DNA from 4 places in the Kosakonia radicincitans DSM 16656 genome. Region 2 is predicted to be linked to each of the others. Evidence: predicted binding sites of a transcription regulator. Region 2 holds the regulator's gene; each other region holds the start of a gene.
What was found. Region 2 encodes PhoB, which activates phosphate uptake and scavenging genes when phosphate is short. Its sites were predicted from a motif close to CTGTCATAAAACTGNCNNAT; they were not measured.
Positions count from the first base shown of each region.

Region 1: the regulator PhoB is predicted to act here: its motif matches at 1,239-1,258, upstream of pstS (phosphate ABC transporter substrate-binding protein PstS).
Region 3: the regulator PhoB is predicted to act here: its motif matches at 2,019-2,038, upstream of pstS (phosphate ABC transporter substrate-binding protein PstS).
Region 4: the regulator PhoB is predicted to act here: its motif matches at 1,998-2,017, upstream of ugpB (sn-glycerol-3-phosphate ABC transporter substrate-binding protein UgpB).

Region 1 is NZ_CP018016.1:770,944-774,079, forward strand. Features, by position in the region: gene Y71_RS03900 (MFS transporter) at 1-907, shown strand, start outside; gene pstS (phosphate ABC transporter substrate-binding protein PstS) at 1,331-2,368, shown strand; gene Y71_RS03910 (carbohydrate-binding protein) at 2,435-3,136, opposite strand, start outside.
Region 2 is NZ_CP018016.1:4,393,860-4,396,995, forward strand. Features, by position in the region: gene phoR (phosphate regulon sensor histidine kinase PhoR) at 1-1,034, opposite strand, end outside; gene phoB (phosphate response regulator transcription factor PhoB) at 1,056-1,745, opposite strand; gene sbcD (exonuclease subunit SbcD) at 1,947-3,136, shown strand, end outside.
Region 3 is NZ_CP018016.1:5,802,065-5,805,200, reverse strand. Features, by position in the region: gene pstC (phosphate ABC transporter permease PstC) at 1-802, opposite strand, end outside; gene pstS (phosphate ABC transporter substrate-binding protein PstS) at 926-1,966, opposite strand; gene glmS (glutamine--fructose-6-phosphate transaminase (isomerizing)) at 2,270-3,136, opposite strand, start outside.
Region 4 is NZ_CP018016.1:325,327-328,462, reverse strand. Features, by position in the region: gene ugpA (sn-glycerol-3-phosphate ABC transporter permease UgpA) at 1-461, opposite strand, end outside; gene ugpB (sn-glycerol-3-phosphate ABC transporter substrate-binding protein UgpB) at 563-1,879, opposite strand; gene livF (high-affinity branched-chain amino acid ABC transporter ATP-binding protein LivF) at 2,245-2,958, opposite strand; gene livG (high-affinity branched-chain amino acid ABC transporter ATP-binding protein LivG) at 2,960-3,136, opposite strand, start outside.

The DNA of each region.
Region 1 (3,136 bases), 2.2 Mb from region 2:
GATGGAAAAAGGCTACCAGCCGACCAGCGCGAGCCAGAAATTGCAGGCGGTTTTCACCCTGTTTAAAGATTACGCTTCAACGCTTAAAGTGCGGGCTTTTCGTAAACATCTGGCTATCTATCTGTTCTCATTCACGGCAAAAGATGTCTATAACACAGTGTTTGTTTTCTTCTGTGTCTACTGCCTGCACGTCTCCTCTTCACTGGCGGGAACCCTGTTGTCGATGAGTATCGTCGGGCTGCCGGTAACGCTGGCGGCGGGTGTGGCGATGATTAAATATGGCCCATCGCGGCTTTATGTTTTCGCCTACAGCGTAATGATCCTGTGTCTGGGCGGTTTCTTCCTGGTGTACCAGTTCCCGACGGAGAACAAGGTGCTATTGCTGGTGATTCTTGCCGGGGTGTATCAGGTTGGCCGCTGTGTGCTGGAGTTCACGCCGTGGAACGTTTTCCCGTTCATTCCGGATATTGACGAAATGATTTCCGGCCAGCGCCGGGAAGGGCTGTTTGCCGCCGTAATGACCTTCTCACGCAAAACCACCGTCGCGATTGCCACCTTTATTGTCGGTCTGTTACTGCAAAGCGGTGGTTTCGTTAAAGGCAGCCAGGTACAGCCGCAGGAAGCGGTGACCACCATTGTGCTGCTGCTGTTTGTCGGCACCGTTGGGTTATTGCTGGTGGCATTGTGGCAGGCGCTGACATTCCATTTGAACAAGCGCACGCACAAGATTTTCGTTGATGAACTCGATCGTCTGAAGGCGAACGGTCTGAAACAGAATGTTGCGCCGCAAGCGCGGGCGGTGGTGGAAGATCTGACCGGTTATACCTATGAAAAACTGTGGTGTAAAGATTCTGCGGGCCAGTCTGAACCGGTCACGCTAAATAACGCGATAGCACTGCGGAAATAACAAGTGTAAGTAAAGACCCGCCCGGAAAATAACAGGATGGAAAGTCTTCCGGGCGGCGATAAATATCGTCAGCGCCGTCAGTCGCGAATTGTAACGATACGGTCATGTGTAGAAAAATACGCTTACACTCTTTTGGGGCTTTTGTCATATAGCTGCGATTTTTTCACTATCTAATAATCCCCGGCTACTGCAACTTCGCCCAATCTGTGATTGCCGGGTTGCACATTTTAACCCTTAGGTTAATTTCATTTTTATTTTGCTTTTCATTCACTCCTCCGGGTAATTGCCCGGAGGTTTTTTTCTGCTGATTGATACCGCTCTATTTTTTGTCATGACACAAAATTGTCATATAAGCGCTCTATCCTTCCCTCCGTCCGCAAAATTATTCAAAAATCTATCAACTTTTTCGTTTTTGGAGAGATTATGGCAACGTTTAATGCATCTGTTCGCCTGATGGCCGCAGCACTTGCGCTTTCTACGACTACCGTTTTCGCAGCAACCAATGTCACTGGCGCAGGCGGTACCTTCCCGGCCCCGGTATACGCAAAGTGGGCCGCTGAATATCAGAAACAAGTGGGTTCTCAGGTCAACTACCAGGGAATTGGTTCGTCTGGTGGTATCAAACAGATCATTGCAAAAACCGTTGATTTTGGCGCATCCGACGCCCCGATGAGCGATGAAGATTTGGCAAAAAATGGCCTGTTCCAGTTTCCGACTGTGATTGGCGGTGTGGTGCTGGCAGTGAACATCCCGGGCGTGAAATCCGGCGAGCTGACGCTGGATGGTAAAACGCTGGGTGATATCTACCTGGGCACCATCAAAAAATGGAACGATCCGGAAATCACTAAGCTGAACCCAAAAGTAAAACTGCCGGACACCAATATCAACGTTGTGCGTCGTGCAGATGGCTCCGGCACGTCATTCGTCTTCACCAGCTACCTGTCTAAAGTGAACGCAGACTGGGCAAGCAAAATTGGTAAAGGTTCAACCGTTAACTGGCCAGTCGGTCTCGGTGGTAAAGGCAACGATGGCGTAGCCGCTTTCGTACAGCGTCTGCCTGGTTCCATTGGTTACGTGGAATACGCCTATGCCAAACAGAACAACCTGACCTGGACCAAACTGTTTGATGCCGACGGTAAAGTGGTTGAACCGTCGCAGCAGAGCTTCAGTAACAGCGCCAAAGGGGCTGACTGGAGCAAATCTTTCGCCCAGGATCTGACCTTCCAGAAAGGCAAAGACGCGTGGCCGATCTCCTCCACGACCTTTATCCTGGTCTACAAAAAACAGGATGACGCAGCGAAAGGCGCAGAAGTGCTGAAATTCTTCGACTGGTCTTACAAAAACGGTAACGCGATTGCGAGCAGCCTCGATTATGCGCCGCTGCCGGAGTCTGTAACCAGCCAGGTTCGTGCCGCCTGGAAAGCGAATGTCAAAGACGCTTCGGGTAAAGCGCTGTTCTAATTTTTTATCACCACGGAAAAAGCCCGATACTTGCGTACCGGGCTTTTTTATTGTCAATGCTCGCTATTAACGAGCGCTTTCAAGCTTCCAGAGTGCCGGAACGCTGACCGGATCCCAGCCGACAATAGCGCTATGCGCTTGCAGGCAGGAATAGGTTTTGCCGTTGAACGACACGCGATCGCCGACTTTATATACGGCGCCCTCTGCCCATGGCGTAACATCACCCGGCGCTGGCGTTTCTTCCGCATCATCCGCTAACGTTTTCACATTCAGCGAAGCGCTGAGGTTGGACACTAAACCGTTGCTGAACTCTGCTGCGACCTGGTAAACGTATGCAGTGCCTGGCTTCAGATTGCTGTCGGTAAACGACTCTGACTTCGGGCTTTCGAGCAGCTCGCCATTACGGTATACCTGATAGCGAGCGACATCACCGGCCACTTTTTTCCAGCTTAAGGTCACAGTGGTGGTGGTGATATTGCTGGCCTGAACGTTCTGCGGAATGCCCGGTTTTTCGGACGGGGTTTCATCCCCTTCCTGGCTGATCGAGCACTGGCCATTCTCCTGCTGAATGAAAAGATGCACCGGTGCCGTGCCGTCCAGGCTGCTGAGCTGATCCTGGATCAGCGTTGCACAATCCATACCTGCGCCATTTTCAAATGCGGCCTGCTGCACCTGGCTACCCGGCATCAGCGCGATTTTAGCATTCGGCTCCAGCCAGTCGTGCGAGACGATCGTACCCACATTATCCGCCACGGAGAGGAACAGACG
Region 2 (3,136 bases):
TGCTGCCAGCGCACAATAATGTGCGTTCCGGCGGGCGTATGATTCACCGCGTTATACACCAGGTTGGAGATGGCGCTGCGCAATTGCTCCTCATTACCGAGCACTTTTAAGGCGTTATCGACCTCAAACTCCAGGTTGTGCTTTTTTTGGCTGAGCGTCTGCGCTTCCCGTTCAACCAGGCGCAGCATCATCGGCACATCGATGGTTTCATTTGGCGGCAGCGTCGGCGCCGCTTCAATCTTCGACAGCGTCAGCAGCTGGCGCACCAGCCCTTCCATCCGCGATGTTTGCTCACGCATGGTATGCAGCGCTTTTTCGCGCGGCGCGCCTTCCAGCGCCTGCTCCTGCATCATCTCCAGGTAACCTTGCAGCACCGTCAACGGCGTGCGCAATTCATGGCTGACGTTAGCGAAAAAGTTACGCCGCGCGCCTTCCAGTTGGTGCATCTGCGTAACATCGCGCGCCACCAGCAGCAGTTGCTGCTCGCTGTAAGGCATCACGCGGATCTCCAGATGGCGCCCGCTGTTCAGCACCAGATTCAGTGGCCGGGTAAATTCTTGTTTTTTAAGATACTGCGTGAATTCAGGGTAGCGCAGCAGGTTCAGGATGTTCTGCCCGTTATCATCCGGCCAGCGCAGCCCCAGCAGCTGTTGTGCCAGGCCGTTACACCAGAAAATAGACCCTTCTTCGGTGGTGAGGATCACCGCATCCGGCAGAGATTCCGCACCGCTGCGAAAGCGTTTGATGAGATTACCCAGCTCGCGCCGCCGCTTTTTATTACGCATCTGCATCTGGTGCAGCCCGTATAACAGCGGCTCCCAGCTTCCCGTGCCGGGCGGTGGAGTCATACTTTTATCGACCCACAACCACCAGGAGAGGCGCAGTAAATTCCAGAAATGCCAGATCAGCAGCCCGGTTACCGCGGCAAATAAAAACCAGGGCAGGTAACCGAAAATCGCGCCGAGTATAAAAGCAGGTAGACAACAAAGGAGGAGCTCCAGCACCAGCCTTTTCCATGACAGCCGTTCCAGCACGCGTCACACTCCTGTCAAATTTCAGAAACGGGTCGAAAAACGATATCCCGTGCCGCGCACTGTTTGCACCATACGATCGTGACCGCTGTGTTCCAGCGCTTTGCGCAGGCGACGAATATGGACATCAACCGTTCTGTCTTCGACGTAAACATTGGTTCCCCAGACATGGTTCAGCAGTTGTTCACGACTGTACACGCGTTCCGGGTGGGTCATAAAGAAGTGTAAGAGTTTAAACTCCGTCGGCCCCATATCCAGCGGATTTTCGCCGGTCATCACGCGATGCGAAGAGGGATCGAGGCTAAGTCCCTGCATTTCAATCACTTCTTCCACCGCCATCGGCGAAATACGGCGCATAACCGCTTTAATACGGGCAACCAGCTCTTTCGGTGAGAAGGGCTTGGTAATGTAATCGTCCGCACCGGTTTCCAGACCGCGTACACGATCTTCCTCTTCGCCACGCGCCGTCAGCATCATCACCGGAATATCGCGGGTCATGGCCTCGCGTTTCAGGTGCTTAATAAACTGAATACCGGAACCGCCAGGCAACATCCAGTCCAGTAAAACCAAGTCTGGCCAGGGTTCGTTAAGTTGGTTCACCGCACTGTCATAATCTTCAGCTTCTACCGGTTGAAAACCATTTTGCTCGAGCACAAAGCACACCATTTCACGGATCGGTGCTTCATCTTCAACGACCAGAATTCGTCTCGCCATAATTCGCCCTGTTTTCTCGTATAAGTCGTCAGTTTGTATAGCGGCGCCATTATGCGTCAGTTTTATGACAGATTTATGAATAACATGACCACCAGATGACCCTGCCCGCAGCATTATGACAGCGCGAATATTCACGCAGTTAATGTCTCTAACACCCTGAATGTTATAATCGCGTTTATCCATTTTCGCCACGGAATCGCTATGCGCATTATTCACACTTCAGACTGGCATTTGGGTCAGAACTTTTACAGCAAAAGCCGCGCTGCAGAACATGACGCCTTTCTCGACTGGCTGCTGAATGCCGCAGAGCAGCACCAGGTGGACGCCATTATTGTTGCAGGTGATATCTTTGATACCGGTTCTCCGCCCAGTTATGCCCGCGAGTTATATAACCGCTTTGTGGTGAAACTCCAGCAAACCGGCTGCCAGTTAGTGGTGCTGGCGGGCAACCATGATTCCGTGGCAACGCTGAACGAATCAAAAGAGATCCTCGCTTACCTGAAAACCACCGTGGTCGCCAGTGCCGGCGCCGCACCATTCTGGCTCAATCGCCGTGATGGCACGCCCGGCGCCGTTTTCTGTCCGGTACCGTTTTTACGCCCGCGTGACATGGTCATCAGCCAGGCCGGATTATCAGGGCAGGAAAAACAGCAACATCTGCTGGCGGCTATTACCGATTACTACCAGAAGCAGTATGACGCCGCCTGCATTCTGCGCGGCGAGCAGGCGCTGCCGATTATCGCCAGCGGCCATTTGACCACCGTCGGTGCCAGCAAAAGTGACGCCGTACGTGACATCTATATCGGCACCCTGGATGCCTTCCCGGCGGAGAATTTCCCGCCAGCCGACTATATTGCGCTTGGACATATTCACCGCGCGCAGAAAATTGGCGGCCTGCAGCATATTCGCTACTGCGGTTCACCGATCCCACTGAGTTTTGATGAAACCGGAAAGCGTAAAAGCGTCAATCTGGTCACGTTCAGCGATGGCAAGCTGGCGGAAGTTACCGCGCTCGACATTCCGGCCACGCAGCCGCTGGCCGTAATCAAGGGTGATTTCGCCGAGATTTGCCGCCAGCTTGAGCAGTGGCGCGATGCGTCCACCGACACGCCAGTCTGGCTGGATATTGAAATTGAAAGCCGCGAATATCTGGCTGATATGCAACGTAAAATCCAGCAAGTTACCGAAGATTTGCCCGTCGAAGTGTTGCTGGTGCGCCGCAGCCGCGAACAGCGGGAGCGGATCCTCGCCGGAGAGCTGCGGGAAACGCTCAGTGAATTGAAAGTTGAAGAGGTCTTCGCCCGCCGCCTGGCGCAGGAAGAGATCGACGAGATGCAAACGGCGCGCCTGCAAGCCTTGTTCAGTGAAGCGCGCCAGGCGCTGGATGCGGA
Region 3 (3,136 bases), 1.4 Mb from region 2:
TGATACTGTTACCCGGCATAAACAACGAAGCGCTGTCGAGTTGGTAGGTGTTACCGATGATAAAGGTCACCGCCATGGTTTCACCCAGTGCGCGCCCCAGACCCAACATCACGCCGCCAATCACCCCGTTTTTGGTAAATGGCAGCACAATGCGCCAGATAACTTCCCAGGTGGTGCAGCCAATGCCGTAGGCCGACTCTTTCATCATCACCGGCGTTTGTTCGAATACATCGCGCATTACCGCCGCAATGTAAGGAATAATCATAATGGCGAGAATAACCCCGGCCGCCAGGATCCCAATACCAAATGCCGGGCCAGAGAACAGTGCGCCAACAAACGGGATGTTAGAAAGCACGTTGCCCACCGGTTCCTGAAAGTAAGTCGCGAACAGCGGAGCAAAAATGAACAGCCCCCACATGCCGTACACAATACTTGGAATCGCAGCCAGTAATTCAATGGCGATACCCAGTGGACGCTTCAGCCAGTTCGGCGACAGTTCCGTCAGAAACAGCGCAATGCCGAAACTCACCGGAACGGCGATCAGCAAGGCGATGACAGAGGTAACAATTGTCCCGTAAATGGGCACCAGCGCACCGTAAATATCATTGGGTGCATCCCACTCTTTGGTCCACAGGAATGAAAAACCAAACTTCTGAATGCTTGGCCATGAGGAGAAAATCAGCGACACGATGATGCCACTCAACAGCAATAGCACAATCAGCGCAGCCAGTCTTACCAGCGCGCTGAAAATCATGTCACCTTTTTTACCCGGAGGATTAAATGCCGGCTTGGTTGCAGCCATAAATTACTCTTCAGTTTAACGTCTTACGAATTTGCCCGGTGATGCTTACGCGGCCAGGCCTACAGAGGATCTGTAAGGCGGATGGTGTAAGCGCCATCCGCCATGTTCTAAAAAAACCAGCTGTTAGTACAGTGCTTTACCGCTGCTGTCTTTCACATTGGTTTTCCATGCAGCACGAACTTGTTCAACTACGCTATCCGGCAGGGTTGCGTAATCAAGGTCGTTAGCCTGTTTGCCGCCTTTTTTATAGGCCCAGTCAAAGAATTTCAGGACTTCAGCACCTTGCTCCGGCTTAGCCTGCTCTTTGTGTACCAGGATAAAGGTAGTTGAGGTGATCGGCCATACGTCAGCACCTTTCTGGTTGGTCAGATCCTGCGCGAAGGATTTGCTCCAGTCGATATTTTTAGCCGCATTGGAGAAGCTCTGCTCAGTCGGGCTTACAGCCTTACCATCCGCAGACAGCAGCTTGGTGTAGGTCAGGTTGTTCTGCTTAGCGTAAGCATATTCAACATAACCGATTGAACCCGGAAGACGCTGAACGAATGCCGCGATTCCGTCGTTGCCTTTACCGCCCAGACCGGTCGGCCAGTTAACGGTAGAGCCAGAACCGACTTTCGATTTCCACTCTTCGTTCACTTTTGCCAGGTAGTTGGTGAAGACGAATGACGTACCGGAACCGTCAGCACGGCGAACTACGGCGATGTTCTGCGAAGGCAGTTTCAGGCCTGGGTTGAGTTTAGCGATCGCTGCGTCATCCCATTTTTTGATATTACCCAGGTAGATGTCACCCAGGGTTTTACCGTCCAGCACCAGCTCACCGGATTTTATACCCGGGACGTTGATAGCCAGCACGATACCGCCGATTACGGTCGGAAACTGGAACAGGCCTTCCTGAGCCAGTTTATCGTCAGCCAGAGGGGCATCGGATGCACCGAAATCCACAGTTTTAGCAGTAATTTGTTTTACGCCACCAGAAGAACCAATACCCTGGTAGTTGATCTTGTTACCTGTTTCTTTCTGGTAAGTATCAGCCCACTTGGCATACACCGGCGCCGGGAAAGTTGCACCCGCACCAGTCAGGCTGGCTGCTGCATTAACAGCAAAAGCACTCAGAGAAAAGGTCGCGGCGACAACAGTTGCGACAGTGGTACGCATAACGTTCATAATGTCTCCTGCAAGGATCGTAAATCGTTGTTTAGTGGCTACGACGAGCAAAATAGGACACTTTGATGACAGTTATATGCAATCATTGTTACTGTTTGATGACAGCGGAAAAATATCGTTATCGCATGATATAAAAAAGATAAAAATCAAACTCTTAATAAAAAACATCACAGTAATATTTCAGTCATATTTTATTTTTGTGACAATAAAAAAGTAGTTGAAACGAATGAGAATTCACAAAATAAAGTAAAAAAAAGAGGTTGCCCGCCGGCAACCTCTTTCGCATTTTATGGCAGTAAATGTTTACTCTACCGTTACTGATTTCGCCAGGTTACGCGGCTGGTCAACATCGGTGCCTTTTATCAGCGCAACGTGATAAGCCAGCAATTGCAGCGGCACGGTATAGAAAATCGGTGCAATCACCTCTTCGACGTGCGGCATATCAATAATGTGCATATTGTCGTTGCTGGTGAAACCCGCATCCTGATCGGCGAACACATACAGTACGCCGCCACGGGCACGCACTTCTTCGATGTTGGATTTCAGTTTTTCCAGCAGTTCGTTGTTAGGCGCAACGACAATCACCGGCATATCCGCATCAATCAGCGCCAGCGGGCCATGCTTCAGCTCACCTGCCGCATAGGCTTCGGCGTGAATGTAGGAGATCTCTTTCAGTTTCAGCGCGCCTTCCAGCGCGATCGGATACTGATCGCCACGCCCCAGGAACAACGCATGGTGTTTGTCGGAGAAATCTTCGGCCAGCGCTTCGATGCGTTTATCCTGCGACAGCATCTGTTCAATACGGCTCGGCAATGCCTGCAAACCGTGAACGATATCGTGCTCAATGGACGCATCCAGCCCTTTCAGGCGGCTCAGTTTCGCCACCAGCATCAGCAGAACGGTAAGCTGAGTGGTGAACGCTTTCGTGGAGGCAACACCGATTTCAGTACCGGCTTTAGTCATCATCGCCAGATCGGATTCACGCACCAGCGAGGAGCCCGGCACGTTACAAATCGCCAGCGACCCCAGATAACCCAGCTCTTTGGACAAGCGCAGCGCCGCCAGCGTATCCGCCGTTTCACCGGATTGCGACAGGGTGATCATCAGGCTGTTATGACGCACAGCAGATTTGCGGTAACGGAATTCCGAGGCGATTTCCACATCACACGG
Region 4 (3,136 bases), 1.7 Mb from region 2:
CTGTTTTGCGCGTGGTTCCAGTTGTAGCCGAACTGTTCCAGAAAATGGGTAATCAACCCGCGCCCGGGGTTAAACAGGAAGATCCACAGTACGGCGGCAACGGCTGGCGCAACCGCATAAGGCAGCAGCATCAGCGTCTGGTAGATACGGCTGCCGCGCACCACGTTGTCCACCAGCGCCGCAAAAAACAGCGAGACAAACAGGCCGCTAAAGGTCACCAGCGCGCTAAAACGCATCGTGGTCCAGAACGAATCCAGATAATAGCCGTCATGAAACAGCGCGATAAAGTTGTCCAGCCCGACAAACTGGCTGGAAAGCCCGAACGGATCCACGCTTTGTACCGAGTACCACAACGCTTCGCCCGCAGGCCAGATAAAGAAAATAATGGTGATAACCAGTTGCGGGGCAACCAGCAAATAGGGCAGCCAGCGCGAGCGGAACACCGGACGGGATGATGACATTGCGATTTGCTTCCTGAACCGTGTCGGGTGGCGCTCCGCTTATTCAGCCTGCAAGCATGTGCAGGCCGGGTAAGGCAAAGCCGCCACCCGGCATTTCTACATTAGGACTTCGTTGACTGCTCGAAACGGCGCAGCAGCTGGTTACCACGCTCAACGGCAGAATCCAGCGCCTGTTGCGGGGTTTTCTTACCGGTCCACACGCTTTCCAGCTCTTCATCGACAACACTGCGGATCTGCGGCATGTTGCCCAGACGCAGACCTTTGGTGAACGCCAACGGCGGCTTGTTCAGCATCTGACGCGTAGCGATATCAGCCCCCGGATTTTTGTCATAGAAACCCTGCTTGCGGGTCAAATCGTAAGCGGCAGTGGTGATCGGCAGGTAACCGGTTTTCTGGTGCCATTCGGCAGCAATTTCCGGTTTCGTCAGGAAGTCGAGGAACTGCGCCACGCCTTTGTAGGTCGCGTTATCTTTGCCCTGCATCACCCACAGGCTGGCTCCGCCAATGATGGCGTTCTGCGGCGCGCCTTTCACGTCAGCGTCGTAAGGCATCATGCCCACGCCGTAGTTGAATTTGGCGTAGTGACGAATATCCGCCAGCGAGCCAGAAGAAGCCGTGGTAATGGCGCAATCACCGTTGTAGAACTTCTCGGTGGATTCGTCTTTACGCCCGAAGTAGCTGAAATCGCCCTTCTTGTTCATCTCTTCCAGCATGGCGATATGTTTCACCTGCTCCGGCTTGTTGAACTCCAGCACCGCATCAGTACCGTCGAAACCGTTATTTTTGGTCGCCACCGGCAGACCGTGCCAGGCGCTGAAGTTTTCAATCTGGATCCAGCCCTGCCAGCCGCTGGCGTAACCGCATTTCATTCCGGCCGCTTTCAGCTTCTCGGTGTAAGCGGCCAGATCCTGCCAGGTTTTCGGCGGCTGCTCCGGATCTAAACCGGCTTTTTTGAAGGCATCTTTGTTGTAGTACAGCACCGGCGTGGAGCTGTTAAACGGCTGAGAAAGCAGATGACCGGATTTAGAATCGGTGTAATAACCGGCAACGGTCGGTACGAACTGGCTTTCATCAAAGTTGATACCGGCATCTTTAAACACCTGATACACCGGCTTGATAGCTTTGGACGCCATCATGGTGGCGGTACCCACTTCATAAACCTGCAAAATGGCAGGCGCGTTACCGGTACGGAACGCAGCGATACCTGCGCTCAGGCTCTGCTCATAGTTGCCTTTGTAGACCGGAACAATTTTGTAATCCGGGTGTGTGTCATTGAAACGTTGCGCCAGGGAGTCAACTTCTTTACCTAACTCCCCTTCCATCGAATGCCAGAACGGAATGGTGGTTGCAGCCATGGCGTTGCCTGCAAAAACTAACCCCATAGCCAGACCCAAAGCGGTATGCCGTAACGTTGTCATTGTGATCTCTCTTGTTATGCGGGATGCGCGATATCACGCGTTTTTATGCTCGCGAGGTAACATGACACGCTCGAATTACAGAAAAATAACCTTTTAATTACAATCAGATGACAGCCAGGCGTCAGGAAAATGTCGCAGAGATGATGGTACGGTGACGGAAAAATGGCGGCTCATCGGCGATTCGATGATGCCGCCCGTAAAGGTAAAAAGGCTTCTCTGTCGCAGAGAAGCCTTTTTATTACATGAATCGCCCGGCGACTCAGCTTGTCAGGTATATCGACAAGCCGCCAGGATACTTGCCCGCATAAAATTTGATAAAAAAACCGGCCCCTGGAGGCCGGTTTAAATACTGTTACCTCAAGGAGTTACCCGCCGAGATAAGCGCTGCGCACCGCTTCGTTCGCCAGCAGCGCGTCGCCGGTATCTTCCAGCACCACGTGGCCGTTTTCCAGCACGTAACCGCGATCGGCGAGCTTCAGCGCCTGGTTGGCGTTCTGCTCCACCAGGAAGATGGTCATCCCTTCTTTACGCAGCTGCTCGATGGTGTCGAAGATTTGCTGAATGATGATAGGTGCCAGGCCCAGCGACGGTTCATCCAGCAGCAACAAACGCGGCTGGCTCATCAGCGCGCGGCCAATCGCCAGCATCTGCTGTTCGCCGCCGGACATGGTGCCCGCACGCTGAATACGCCGTTCATGCAGACGCGGGAACAGCGCATAAACCCGCTCAATGCGGCTCTGGAACTGTTCACGATCGGCGAAGAAACCGCCCATCGCCAGGTTCTCTTCCACAGTCATTCGTGAGAAGACACGACGCCCTTCCGGCACAATCGCCACCGCTTCACGCATGATTTTCGCGGTCTGCCAGTCGGTGATCTCTTTGCCGTCAAATATAATGTGCCCGCTGCTCGCACGCGGATCGCCGCACAGGGTGCCCAGCAGGGTGGTTTTGCCCGCGCCGTTAGCGCCGATCAGGGTCACGATTTCCCCCTGATTAATGTGCAGACTGACATCGTGCAGCGCCTGAATCTTGCCGTAGTGGGCGCTGACTTTGTCAAAAGATAACATCACTTTTTCCATCTTATGCCTCACCCAGGTATGCGCGGATCACGTCCGGATTGTTACGGATCTCTTCCGGCGTCCCGTTCGCCAGCGGCGTCCCCTGGTTCACCACATAAATCCTGTCGGAAATCCCCATCACCAGTTTCATATCGTGCTCAATCAGCAGAATGGTGGTGTTGTGGTTGTTACGCAGCTC